3 regions of the Nocardioides cynanchi genome follow, and region 2 is predicted to be linked to each of the others. Evidence: predicted binding sites of a transcription regulator. Region 2 holds the regulator's gene; each other region holds the start of a gene.

Region 1 (4,456 bases), 680 kb from region 2:
GCTTCTACGAGTATGTCGACGGCCGGCGGCAGGGCCTCTGGCCGGGTCTGGCCGAGGCGTTCCCGCCCGCGGCCGAGCAGCCGCCGTTCGCCGACGTGAAGGACCGGATGCTCTTCGCCGAGGCCCTCGAGACCGCGAAGTGCTTCGAGGAGGGCGTCATCGAGTCGTCCGCGGCGGCGAACATCGGCTCGATCATGGGGATCGGCTTCCCGGCCAACACCGGCGGCGCCGCCCAGTTCATGACCGGCTACGAGGCGGCCGACGGCCGGATCGGGCTGGCGGCGTTCCTCGACCGGGCCGACGAGCTGGCCGCGTCGTACGGCGACCGGTTCCGGCCGACGGCCTACCTGCGCGACCTGGCGGCGACGGGTGAGGGCTTCCCGGCCTGACCTCACCTCCGCCGCGAGAACCGGACGCTGCCGTCGGGCAGTGACGCATGGACGAAGCCGGTGTCGTGGATGCGCTGGTGGTGGAAGTGGCACAGCGGCACCGCGTCAGCCAGATCGGTCGGCCCCTGCCTACTCCATGGTCGTCGGTGGTGGAGCTCGCACCAGGCGAACGGTCGCTCGCACCCGTCGGCCGCGCAGGTCTTGAACCGCAGGCCGAGCGCGATGCGCTGGGACGGGGAGAAGAGCCGCTTGAGCCGGCCCAGGTCGAGCACCTCGGACCGGCCACCGAGCACCGCAGGCATCACGCCCGCGTTACAGGCCAGGCGCCGGGCCTCGCCGGAGGAGATGCTGTCGCCGGTGTCGAGCCCGGCCGCGGCGACGGCGCCGCGGAGGGTGGCGTCGTCGAGGGTCACCACCACCGTCGCCGCGGTACGGGGGTGCAGGTGGTCGGTGGGCAGGTGCTCGAGCAGCTCGCAGAACGCCGTACCGCGGGCATGGTCCCAGTCCGTGTGGACTCCATGAGCCGCACCAGACTGAGCCAGCAAGGAGCCGAGTCGACCACGGCGTGGCGCGGTCACGGTCTCCAGGATCTTGCGCAGCAGGTGGCCCTGTAGCGTCGGGACGGTGAAGCGACCCGACACCGTGCCATCGTGGTCGTCGTGCAGCGACAGGCGGGTGCGGGCCCGGGCTTCGGCCTCCTCGTCGCGCAGGATCGCGTCCTCGTGGGCATCGACGACCGCGCGGTCGGGCTCGATCGCGGACAGGGCCCGCCGTGCGACCCGGCGCAGCGAGCTGGGGGACAGCGTCTCGGCCCGGGTCAGGAGCGAGCGCTCGACCGCGCTGCGCTGCTCCGGCGAGACCGTCGCCGGCAGCTGCCGGTCGGCGCGGACGATCACCTCGGCGTGGGCCGGTGAGATCTTGCCCTCGGAGAGAGCTCGCCGGGTGGGCGCGTGCCCGTCGAGACCGGTGGCCAGACCGACCTGTCGCTGGGTGTCGCCGCCGTCGGCATGCACGAGCCTGGCCGCCCACTGACCGGTGCTGGCCGCGCCGGCCCGCCTGGCGGTCTGCGCCTTCTCCGCGACCGCGAGCAGGGCAAGCCTGAGCCCGGCCAGCCGCGACTCGGCCCGGCTGAGCTCGAGCAGCAAGCGTGCCTGCTCTTCATCGCCGAGTCGGCTCGGCTCGATGGTGGCGAGTCTGTCGAGGCAGGCATGGAGCTCCGCGGTAGGTGAGGTGACCGCGAGCCCCGAGTTCATGCCGCGAGTCTAATCGAACAAGTGTTCGAATGCAACCACATTTCTGGCCCCCATGACCGGAGCGCACCGCATGCGGACGTAAGCGTCCACGTCATCGGAGCGAACGTTTCGCAATCTCGTGCGCGTCAGGATGACACGGGGTGATTCGGACACCCGAGCACCCTGAAACGCACTCACCTGCCGCGAGTCGGGTGATCACTGCATGCGACCAGTGCTCCCACCCTCCGCCGCCCAACGTCCAGCGAGCGTTGCCTTTCGCATTCTGCTCATCCTCGGACCGCCGGCGCGTAGTGTGCCGAGCCAGCGTTCGAAGTTTCAGAGACGAGGGAAATGTGAGCACCGCTCAAGCAGGCTGGTACGACGATGGAGCTGGCAAGAAGCGCTGGTGGGATGGTGGGAGGTGGACCGATGATGTTCAGCAGCCGCAACCTGACTCCGGTGGTGGCTCGGCCGGAGTGGTTCAGCAGGTCGATGCCGGGTTCGTCGCCAGCTCCCAACCGCGTCCGGCGCAGAGCGCGACCTACGTCGTCCTCCAGGTGATCTTGAAGGAGAAGTTCTTAGGGACCGGGTCAGGAAACCTAACGGAGCTGGAGAAGGCGATCAACGCCCAAGCCGCACTCGGCTGCCGGCTACACACCATCACCACTGCGTCCTCGGGCAGCAAGGGCCTGGGTGGCGGTGACCGGATTCAGGCAACGTTGGTCTTCGAGCGGCTCTCCTAGTCTCTGCGTTTGCGGGGTGGCTGCGAGCGATTGACAGGCAATCCTCCGCTGGCTCGGCACGCCCCTCCCCGAAGGCATCTGCCTACTGCAGCGTGGAGGGTCCTCTACGCACGCTCGGGCCGGAGCCCACACCGCTGTCCGCGCAGTCCGCTCACGGTTCGGCCGAGGAGGCGAAAGAAGCCCTGACGGTGCGTCGAAATCGACGTACGACGTTCGTTGAGCAGATGAAGGGCTGAGCCACGACCGGGAGCCGGCGTCGGTTGCCTCGAGAATGGGTCCGGCCGCACACCGATCGTCGAACTCCACCCAGGGGGAAACCGTGAAGCTCCTGCTCACGTCCGGAGGCGTCAGGAACGCCAGCATCCGTCGAGCGCTGGTCGACCTGTTGGGCAAGCCCACGGCCGACGCGACCGCACTCTGCATCCCCACCGCCCAGTGGGGCCACCCGATGTGCGGACCGGTCTCCGCGCGCGGCTTCGTGAGCGGCCTGCCCCCGTGGGGTGGCCTGGCCTCCCTGGAGTGGAGGTCGCTGGGGCTCCTCGAGCTGACGGCGCTGCCGACGATAGAGAGGGAGCGCTGGGTCTCCTGGGTCCACGACGCCGACGTGCTGCTGGTCGACGGCGGCGATGCGACCTACCTGTGCCACTGGATGCGGGAGTCGGGGCTGGTCGATCTGCTGCCCGCGATGACCGACACGGTCTGGGTGGGGGTCAGCGCCGGCAGCATGGTGATGACGCCCCGGATCGGCGCCGACTTCGTCTCGTGGCCGTCCGCACCGGACGACCGCACCCTCGGCGTCGTCGACTTCTCGATCTTCCCGCACCTCGACGTCTTCCCGGACAACACCATGGACGAGGCCGAGCGCTGGGCCGGCGAGATCGGCGTTCCGGCGTACGTCCTCGACGACCAGTCGGCGGTCGTCGTGAACGACGACCACGTCGACGTCGTCTCCGAGGGCCGCTGGAGGCTGCTCCTGCCCTAGTCGTGGTGGAGGAACCACGCCCTCGGTTGCTCGCCAGGGAGGCGGCGCAACCCTCGGCCGGCCGCGGTCTATGCCGACCCCGAGGCGGCGAGCCGCCGTGAGATCGGCTCGAGCGAGGCGACCAGCTCGTCGAGCTCGGACGGCGACAGGGCGTCGTACGGCGCCTCGGCCAGGGCGTCGGTCGACGACTCGATCCGGGCCTTGGTCGCGCGCCCGGCAGCGGTCAGGTGACCCGAGCCGTCGAGGAGGCCGCGGTCGCGCAGTCCGTCCATGACCGCGGCGAGCCGGGCCTTCGGGAGATGGTGGATCCTGCCGAAGGTCTCGGCCGGGTGGATGCCCATGTCGAGGGCGCTGAGCACATGCGACTCGGTGCCACCGACCTGCTCGGAGACCAGGGCGGCGATGTGGCCGTCCCCGCGGTGCTCGCGCAGCATGTTGGCTGCGTGCCAGAGCCTGGCCACCGGCTCCTCGGGCATCGAAAGCGCGCGCAGCCCGGCGTACATCACCCGTCCCTCGGTGGGGGCGCTGGTCGACGCCTGGGCGAGGAGGTCGGCCGCGCGGGAGAGGCTGGCCGTCCCGACCAGCTCGCCCAGGATCCGGTTGAGCGCCGCGACGCAGCCCTGCTCGCGTGCGCAGTGCGCCGCCTCGGGGGTCGTGGTCTCCCAGACCTGCGGGATGTGGCGGGCCACCTCGCCGTCGGCGAAGTTGTAGAACGCCGCGTGGACCACCTCGGCGGGGACCCGGCCGAGGGGAGCGGAGCGGCCCGCGAAGTAGCCGTCCCAGTAGTTGCCGAAACCCAGGGCTGCCATCGCCTGGTTGGGCTCCTCGGAGAAGAAGTTGACCAGCGAGATCGGCTCGGTGAGCTCGAAGAGGCGGCGAGCGACGGGCTCCGGGTGCGGCATCGAGATCATCTCCTGTGGTCGGGGTGCGCCCCGGTGGGTGGGGCGCTCACCAGTACGACGAACGGGCGCACCGCCATCCGACACGTCTCCGGCGATCCCTCGACCGGGACGCCGTAGCCATCAGGTCGCGGGCCCGGCCCGGCCCCGCTGCCCTGTGGCTGCCGAGCTACCGGCTGGTCTCGGCCATCGCCGGGTCCTCCGACCTCCA
Region 2 (4,456 bases):
CCGGCGCGCGGCCGAGACCGCGGCCGAGGCGGTCCGCGAACGCCTGCCCCACCTGACCACGCTGGCCCAGGGCGACGCCCAGCTCCCGGAGCTGGCCCGCCAGTTCGTCTCGGACCCGTTCACCAGCTTGTTCGGCACCCTGAGCCTCTGGCAGGGGCTCGACGTACCCGGTGAGACCTGTCAGCTGGTGATCATCGACCGGATCCCGTTCCCCCGGCCCGACGACCCCCTGATGAGCGCCCGCCAGCGCGCCGCCGACCGGGAGGGGCGCAACGGGTTCATGCAGGTCGCCGCCACCCACGCCGCGCTGCTGCTGGCGCAGGGCACCGGGCGGCTGATCCGGACCACCGCGGACCGTGGAGTCGTGGCGGTGCTCGACCCGCGGCTCGCAACGGCCCGCTACGGCAGCTTCCTGCGGGCCAGCCTGCCGCCGATGTGGCCGACCTACGACGGCGACCTGGTCCGCTCCGCGCTGGCCCGGTTGGCGGCGGCCGACTCCGGCGCGGCCGCGGGAGAGTGACGGGCCGGCCGTCGTCGCCGATCCGGATCGGGGTGTTCTGTTTCAGCCGTGGCGGTGAGAGCGGAAGTGGATCAGGGTGTTCTGCTTCACCGCAGGCCCTGAAGGTGAAAGTGGATCAGGGTGTTGCACATCCGGTTCCACGGCGGGCCGGGAAGCGCGACAGGGTGTTCCACATCCGCTGTCTCGTCGGGTCGGGAAGCGCGACAGGGTGTTCCATATCGACGCCCGAGGGCGGGCGACCGGCTAGGTGGACTCGCGGGGCCGACGGGCCTGCTCGGGGTCGCGGGCCGCGACCGGCCCGATCACCGGCCCCACCACGGGGTCGGTCGGCCCGGTCGCCAGGCGTGGGTTGAAGGCCACTCGCACGGCCACCCGCTCGCGCTGGTCGGCGAACCACGGGTCCACCAGCCACATCGCCACGATCACCAGCGCCCAGCCGACGAAGACGTCGAGGATCCAGTGGTTGCCGGTCCCGACGACCACGGCCGCGGTGACGAACGCGTGCAGCCAGCCCAGGCCGCGGAGCCACGGGTTCTGGGAGTTGCGGCGGATCACCAGGGCCACCCAGAGCGCCCAGCCGGCGTGCAGGCTCGGGAACGCGGCCAGCTCGTTGGTCAGCTGCCCCATCCCCTTGGGCGCCGAGGCGTCGGTGCTCCACCAGCCGACGTCGGAGTGCAGGCTGAGCACGTCGACGTACCCCCCGCTGACCAGCCGTGGCGGGGCCGTCGGCAGGAGGAGGTAGCAGGCCAGGGCGATCACGCACGAGACCACCAGCACCCAGCGGGCGGGGGAGTAGTGCGCGGCACCCTTGCGGAACAGCCAGACCAGCACGGTCAGGGTGACCACGTAGTGCGCGGCGGCGTACCAGTAGCAGGCCGGCACCGCCGCCCACGGGTGCTGGACGAACCAGTTGTTGATCGAGTGCTCCCAGTCCAGATGGAGCACCCGCTCGAGGTGGAAGAGGTCGCCGGCGCGGTCCTGGGCCGGGCCGAGGCTGTCCTCGGCGAAGGTCCGGGTGACGCAGTAGAAGATGTAGAGCCCGCCGATCAGCGCGATCTCGCGCACGCCCCGACGCCCGAGGAGGGTCCCCCGGGCGATCGCAGGCAGGCTGGATCTCACGCTCATCGTCGTCATTCTCTCAGGTCGCGCACCGTACGTGCATCCCTCTTACGACGCTTCAAGAGCGTGGCGTATTCCCTCAGATACGTCGCAGGACCGCGGTGACCTTGCCCAGGATCGTGGCGTGGGTGCCGTCGATCGGGTCGTACGCCGGGTTGTGCGGGAGCAGCCAGACGTGGCCGTCCTTGCGCTGGAAGGTCTTCACGGTGGCCTCACCGTCGATCAGCGCGGCCACGATGTCGCCGTTCTCGGCGGTCTGCTCCTGGCGCACCACGACGTAGTCGCCGCTGCAGATGGCGGCCTCGACCATGGAGTCGCCGGAGACCTCCAGCATGAACAGCGTGCCCTCGCCGACCAGCTGCTTGGGCAGCGGGAAGACGTCGTCGAGGGTCTGCTCGGCCAGGATCGGGCCACCGGCCGCGATCCTGCCGATCATCGGCACGTAGGTGGCGGCCGGCATCGCGTCGCCGACCCCGGTCTCGTCGTACGACGTCTCCTCGGCAGCAGCCGAGCCCATCGAGCGCCGCGCCGCGAGCACCTCGGGAAGGAAGACCTCGAGGGCACGGGGGCGGTTGGGATCGCGCTTGAGGAACCCCTTCTCCTCCAGCACCCGCAGCTGGTGGGCGACGCTCGAGCTGCTGGTCAGCCCGACCTTCTCCCCGATCTCGCGCATGCTGGGCGGGTAGCCGCGCTGCTCGATGGAGTCCTTGATCGCGACCAGCACCCGCGTCTGCCGCGGCGTGAGCCCGGTCGCGTCGGGCGGGCCGTCGGGCAGCTCGCTGACCTTGCTGGCGGCGACCGGTCGGGATCTGCTCTTCGTCATGGACCGAACCGTACGGCGGCGACCGCCCCGGAATCAAACACCTGTTCGAACGGGCGTGTCGCCCGGCGCAGTCCGTTGGCCGAGCATTACCTCGGTGGTCGAGCGCACTCGGTGGTCGAGCGCCCTCGGCGGTCGAGCGAAGTCGAGACCAGGCCCCCCTGATTGGATCGGGTCATGGACAGCTGTGTGGTGACCGGAGCGGCCAGGGGCATCGGGCGGGCGATCGCCGAGCGGATGGTGGGCCGGGGGTACGCCGTGCTCGTGACCGACGTGGACGGCGACGGCGCACGTCGTACCGCCGACGAGATCGGGGCGGCGGTCGGCCTCGAGCACGACGTCCGCGACCCGGCCGCACACCGATTCGTGGCCACGACGGCGCGCGACCACGGCCGGCTGACCGCGTGGTTCAACAACGCGGGGGTCGGCGACGACGGGACGCTGGCGGGCCTCGACGACGAGCAGGTACGTCGCCTGGTCGAGGTCAACCTGCTCGGCACCCTGTGGGGGATGCGGGCCGCGCTGGCTGAGTTCACCGGGTTCGCCGGGGAGGCGAGCCGGGGCGACATCGTCAACACCGCCTCGATCTCCGGGCTCGGGCCGGTGCCGGGCTACACCGTGTACGCCGCCACCAAGGCTGCGATCGTGTCCGCCACGATGTCGGTCGCGGTCGAGACGCCGCGCGGCGTGCGGGTGCACGCGCTGTGCCCCGACGGCGTCCAGACCGCCCTGCTCGACGGGCAGGACGCGGGCGGCCTCGGCGCGCAGCTGGTGCACTCCGGCAGCAGGATCCTCACCGCCGACGAGACCGCCGACGCAGCGGTGGCGCTGCTCGGGTCGCGCCGGGTCGTCCGCAGCCTGCCGGGCTGGCGCGGTGCGGTGATCCGTACCAGCACCCTGGCCCCGTCGCTGGGCGGCCCGCCGGCCCGGCTCTTCGCCGCCCGCGGTCGGCGCGCCCTCGCCCGTCGCGCCGACCAGCGGTGACGCAGGACTGATTCTCGGACCGCGAACCGGTCCTGGCTCACCGCTCGGCGGCGTGGCAACGTGTCTAATCAGTCGAACGTCTGTTCGTGTCGCGCTTGAAATCGTTCGAACACCTGATCTAACGTCGTACATGTGTTCGAACGAACCTCTGTTCGGACCACCACCGGTCGCCGGCCCCAGCGTCAGCGGGAGCGACTGTCGGTGGTCACCACTAGACAGGGATCAGTCCACTTCCCCAGGAGGGTCCGATGAGCAGCAGCACCGCCACCCGCACCAGCCGGCTCACGCAGCCGGCGCCCGCCTCTGCGCCGCGTCCCACCGCGCGTCGCACCCTGAGCGGGCCGGGTTGCTCCGTGGGTGGTCCGGCCGACCGGCCGGTGCTGCGGATCGTCGCGGACGGCGAGCGCGCGCCGGTCGTCACCCGGGTGCTGCCTACCCGCCCCGTGCTCGAGCTCGTCGAGCCTCCAGTCGAGACCCGGCAGGTCCGGCTCGACGACTTCTTCGCCGCGGAGTACGACGGTGACGACCAGCGTCTCCAGCTCGTCGAGCCGCGCCGCAGCGGGCTCCGGCTGACCCGCCGTGGTCGCCTGGCCGTGCTGACCGTCTCCGTGGTGGCGGTGCTCGGCCTGGGCTTCGCGGCAGCATCGGCCTCGATCGCCAACGACCACCCCGAGCAGACCACGGTGGTCACGGTGACTCCCGGCCAGACGCTGTGGGACATCTCGTCCGCCGCGGCCGCCGGTGGTGACGTGCGCTCGATGATGAGCCACATCGAGGCGCTCAACCACCTCGACTCGGCCTCTCTCCAGGCCGGCCAGCATCTCCGCATCCCGCAGTAGCGAGTGGTCAAGTGCTCCGCCTCGGTGGTCGAGCGGTCCGCCTCGGTGGTCGAGCGCTCGGCCTCGGTGGTCGAGCGGAGTCGAGACCACACCCCCACCCATGAACTTCCGCCGGCCGACTCGACCCCGGCCGGCGGAGAGCCGGGGAAGACGGGGGGCAGCGCGACCCCATGC
Region 3 (4,456 bases), 900 kb from region 2:
CGTTGCCGGGGGGCCGAGCCGTAGCGGCGGCCGATGCCCGACTCGCAGCGGTGCCGGAGGATCTGGTCGGCTTGCTGCCGGCCGGGATCGCCGGAACCGGCACCGGAGAGGTCGAACTCCGGGAAGTGGACCTCCCCCAGCCCCAGGTCGGCCCGCGGGTCGAGGGCGCAGCGGTCGGCGACCTGCCGGGTCCGGGCGAGCAGCAGGCCGGCCTCGCGGTCGCTGTCTCCGAGGCCGGCCAGCCGGGCGATCTCCTCGGCGACCTCGTGCATCTGCTTGCCGGACTTCAAGAAGCCCTCGGCGTTGCCGCGATCCAGATGACGCCGGTCGAGGGCGACCAGCCGCCGGGCGGCGTCGAGCACGTCGACGACCGGGGCGTCGCGGCGGTCGGCGTAGCGCACCGCGTTGGTCAGCACCGCACCCAGCCCGGCCCGCCGGGCGAAGCCGGCCATCCGGGCGGCGTGCGGGGTGGTGCCCGGACCCCACTCCCCGCCGCGGCCGGCCAACCGATGGGAGACCAGCTCGAGCAGGAGGTTGTCGCGCGGGACCAGCTCGAGCCACGGGGCGAGCGCCGCGTGGGCCAGGTCGTCACGACGCCGAGCCAGCGCGGCCCCGACCTCGGAGGTCGGGCCGAGCAGCACCACCACGTCACCGCTCGCGAGCCACGGGGCGATCACCGACAGGTCGACCACCGGCTTGCCACGCTCACCGCTCAGCTGGGTGGCCGAGACCAGCCGGCAGATCGCGGCCCAGCCGGCCCGGCCGCCTGCCTGGCCGGCGTGAGCCAGGAACGTGGCCCGCGGAAGCAGCCGGTCGTCGCGGAACTCCCCGCCGCGGACCGGGGTGCGGGGGCCCTGGTGTCGAGAGGCTCGCAGCGCTCGCTCCTGGACCGGTGAGGAGCACGGCCGGACCGCGAGGTCCACGCCGAGCACCGGCCGGATCCCCGCGGCCCGGCAGGCCAGGGCGTGCTTGACCGCGCCGTAGGTGCCGTCGCGGTCGGTCAGGGCGAGGGTGTCCATCTCCTGCTCGGCCGCGCGCTCGACGAGCACGTGCGGATGGGCGGCGCCGTACTGCAAGGAGTAGCCGGACGCGACGTGCAGGTGGACGAAGGGGTCCATCCGGCTAGCCGGCGCGGACGGTGGTGGGCGCGACCGGGCGGCGGACCGGCGGACCCGGGACGACCACCAGATGGGGCGACAGGTGAGAGGGCAGGTGGGGCGCCAGCCCCAACGCCTGCTCGACCAGGGTCAGGAACCGGTCGGCGTCACGCACCAGGTCGTCGGCCTCGCGCTCGCTGACCGCCCGGGTGGAACCCGCCTCGGCCGCGGCCCGCTTCGCGGCACCGGCCGCGAAGAAGGTCGCCCACTCAGCCAGCTCGGGAGCGACCTCGGCCAGCAGGACCCAGGCGTTCTTCTGTGGGCGGCGACGCGCCGGAGCCGGGCGAGCCCGGGCGGCCAGCAACGCGGCCGCGGCTCGCAGCGCGGCCACGTGGGCGCAGGCATAGCGGGTGGGGACGTCGGGGGCGTGGACCGCCTCGCTCAGCGACTCGGCGGACCGGGCGAGATAGGCGTGGGTGGTCGCGGGCAGCGAGAAGGGGCTCTCCTCGGACTCACGACGGCGCTGGTCGCTCATCGGCTAGTCCGCACAGCCGACGAGCGCCCAGCGCCCGTCGCTCCAGTCGAAGGCGAGCTCGAAGACTCCCCCGCCCGCACCGTCGGGACCATCCGCGGGGCCGCGGCCGGCCTCCACCCGCCACAGCTCGCGCTCTCCCAGCAGGTCGACGCCTCGGAGCCCGTCTCCCCCGCCGACCTCCTGGCCCGACCCGGAGGCAGGCAGCGGCTCGTCGGAGCCGATCACCGCCCGGGCTCCGGGAGACTGCCACCACGGACCGGTCTCCACCCAGTGCGCCAGCACGGCGCGGACCTTCCACAACCGGCCCCGCCACAGGAACTGCTCGGGACCCTCCATGCCGGACACCTGACCCATCCGGGTCTCCACCGGGTCGTCGTAACGCCTCATGCCGTCTCCCCCTCGACCGACCCCGCGGATCCGACCCGGCGAGGACGGGGGTCGAGGTCGCCCTCGCCGGAGTCGGATGATCGAACACCTGTTCGAACAACGAGAACGTTACACCTCCCCGCCGACAATGCAAGAGGGTCGGCGAGCAGGTGTGGACGAGCCTCAGACCGGGCTCTCGACCCCGCCGTCCACCGGGCCGTCCACCGGGCCGTCCACCGCGTCGTCGACCCAGGTGTCGGAGAGGTAGTCGAGGGTGTCCCGGTGCCACAGGCAGGCCGCGGCCACCGCCTCGACCACCAGGGAGACCAGGGCGAGCAGCACGAACGCCGCGGGTGGCCGCAGCACGAAGCCGAGGGCCACGCTGGCGAAGATCGTGCCCAGCACGAGGCCGCTCAGCCCGAGCTGGCCCCAGCGGTGCCCCTCGCGGAAGAACACGGTGAGCACCCACACCAGCATCGCGGCCACCACGAACATCGTGGCCCCGACCGGCAGGAAGGCGGGCGGGACGAACCCGGCCCGCTCCAGACCGGCCCGGCCACCTTGGGCGAAGGCCTCGCGGGCGCCCTCGTGCCGGCGCGCCCAGGAGCCGATCACCGAGGTGTAGAAGACCGCCATCAGCACCACGGTCAGCCCGATGATGCCGACCAGGCCCCAGACGGCACGCATCGCCAGGCCCACCGACGCCGGCAGTCGCCGATCCACACCCGCCCCTTCCGGCTAAGGTCGCCGCATGCCCGAACAGGAGCCTGCAGCCGTTCTCAGGTTCAAGGAGGCCCACTCCGCCCGCGGAGGCGGGGGCCGCGTCGTCATCCTGCCAGACCGGGTCCACACCGCCGCCCTGGCCGCCGAGGCGCTGGGCTGCGAGGTCGGCGCGATCGCCAACAGCCTGCTCTTCGACACCGGGGCCGGGCCGGCCCTGATCCTGACCTCGGGCGCGCACCGGGTCGACACCGACGCCACCGCGCAGCGGATCGGCGTACCCCGCCTGAAGCGGGCGGCTCCCGACTTCGTCCGGGAGCACACCGGCCAGGTGATCGGCGGCGTCTCCCCCATCGGCCACCCCGCTCCGGTGCCGACCTGGCTCGACACCGCCCTCCGGCAGTACGACGTGATCTGGGCCGCCGCCGGCCACCCGGCCGCCGTCTTCTCCACGACGTACGACGAGCTGCTGGCGATGACGGGGGCGACCGAGGTCGAGGTCGACTGATGGAGATCTGGGTCAACCCGGCCTGCTCGAAGTGCCGGGTGGCGCTGGCCGATCTCGACGCCGCGGGGGTCGACTACACCGTCCGCCGCTACCTCGACGACCCACCCACCCGCGCCGAGCTCGAGGGCGTGCTGGCCGCGCTCGGGCTCGAGCCGTGGGACATCGCCCGGCAGAAGGAGGCGGCCGAGGAGGGCCTCGCCTTCCCCCGCGACGCCGACCACCGGGGCGACTGGCTCGACGGTCTGGCCGCCCACCCCCGCGCGCTCCAGCGCCCGATCATCACCGCGGCCGACGGCACTGCCGTGATCGGCCGCGACCCCGGCTCCGTGGCCCGGGCGATCGAGCACGAGGCGGGCGGCTGAGGAGATATCCGCCGGCCGTGCGAACCCTCGACCACCAGATCGGAGTAGTCAGGGTGTGAGCCGACGAGACCTGGACTTCACCGAGTACTTCCTCGGCCGTGGCCCGGCGCTGCGCCGCACGGCGTACCTCATCGTGCACGACTGGCAGACCGCCGAGGACCTCACCCAGCGCGCCTTCGTCAAGCTGTACGCCGCGTGGTGGCGGGTGCGCGAGGAGACCCGGGACGCCTACACCCGCAGGATCGTGGTCAACGAGTGCCTGACCCATCTGCGCCGCCGACCACCCGAGTCGCCGACCGACCTGATGCCCGATCACGCCGTCACCCACGACGAGTGCCCGCTCGACGTCGGTGACGCCCTCGCCCTGCTGCCACCCCGGCAACGGGCGATCGTCGCCCTGCGCTACCTCGACGGGCTCTCGGTCCTCGAGGTGGCCGACGCCCTCGGCATCGCCGACGGCACCGTCAAGAGCCAGACCGCACGAGCCCTGTCCACCCTGCGCGACCACCTTCCGCAGCTCATCAACGAGGAGTCCCGATGACCGACCACGACCTGCAGACCCTGCTCCGCGAGCACGTCTCCAGCGACGAGCCCGCGTTCCGCGCGTCGCCGAGCAGCACGATCGCCCGGGGCAACCGGGTGCGCCGCCTCCGGTCCGGTGCGGTGGCGCTGTCGACCGCCGCCGTCCTGGGGGTGGGTGCCGTCGCCCTCCACAGCCTTCCCGACCGGTCCGCCACGGCGGTCGACCCGGGCTTCTCGGCCGGAGGCGACACCGTCGCCCAGCACCTGCTGGCCACCTCCGCCGAGGCCTTCGGCGCGACCGAGCCCGACCTGCCCGACGGGCAGGTCCTCGCCCGCGACGGCGACC

What was found. Region 2 encodes LexA, which represses DNA repair genes until DNA is damaged. Its sites were predicted from a motif close to TCGAACANNTGTTCGA; they were not measured.
Region 1: E3N83_RS14895 (HNH endonuclease signature motif containing protein) is a predicted target of LexA. The motif match lies at 1,656-1,671, and genes of this name have one in related genera.
Region 3: E3N83_RS07475 (DUF6504 family protein) is a predicted target of LexA. The motif match lies at 2,100-2,115, and genes of this name have one in related genera.

What each region holds. Positions count from the first base shown of each region.
Region 1 covers NZ_CP044344.1:3,091,911-3,096,366, forward strand. Annotated here, with positions in the region: gene E3N83_RS14890 (3-hydroxyacyl-CoA dehydrogenase NAD-binding domain-containing protein) at 1-389, shown strand, start outside; gene E3N83_RS14895 (HNH endonuclease signature motif containing protein) at 392-1,642, opposite strand; gene E3N83_RS14900 (DUF2510 domain-containing protein) at 1,975-2,364, shown strand; gene E3N83_RS14905 (Type 1 glutamine amidotransferase-like domain-containing protein) at 2,684-3,346, shown strand; gene E3N83_RS14910 (SCO6745 family protein) at 3,415-4,248, opposite strand; gene E3N83_RS14915 (signal peptidase I) at 4,415-4,456, opposite strand, start outside.
Region 2 covers NZ_CP044344.1:2,407,513-2,411,968, reverse strand. Annotated here, with positions in the region: gene E3N83_RS11610 (ATP-dependent DNA helicase) at 1-520, shown strand, start outside; gene E3N83_RS11605 (phosphatase PAP2 family protein) at 764-1,645, opposite strand; gene lexA (transcriptional repressor LexA) at 1,719-2,462, opposite strand; gene E3N83_RS11595 (SDR family oxidoreductase) at 2,637-3,443, shown strand; gene E3N83_RS11590 (LysM peptidoglycan-binding domain-containing protein) at 3,692-4,282, shown strand.
Region 3 covers NZ_CP044344.1:1,508,266-1,512,721, forward strand. Annotated here, with positions in the region: gene E3N83_RS07465 (DNA polymerase III subunit alpha) at 1-1,118, opposite strand, end outside; gene E3N83_RS07470 (SAV_6107 family HEPN domain-containing protein) at 1,123-1,632, opposite strand; gene E3N83_RS07475 (DUF6504 family protein) at 1,636-2,019, opposite strand; gene E3N83_RS07480 (hypothetical protein) at 2,182-2,721, opposite strand; gene E3N83_RS07485 (YbaK/EbsC family protein) at 2,750-3,226, shown strand; gene E3N83_RS07490 (ArsC/Spx/MgsR family protein) at 3,226-3,588, shown strand; gene E3N83_RS07495 (SigE family RNA polymerase sigma factor) at 3,644-4,129, shown strand; gene E3N83_RS07500 (hypothetical protein) at 4,126-4,456, shown strand, end outside.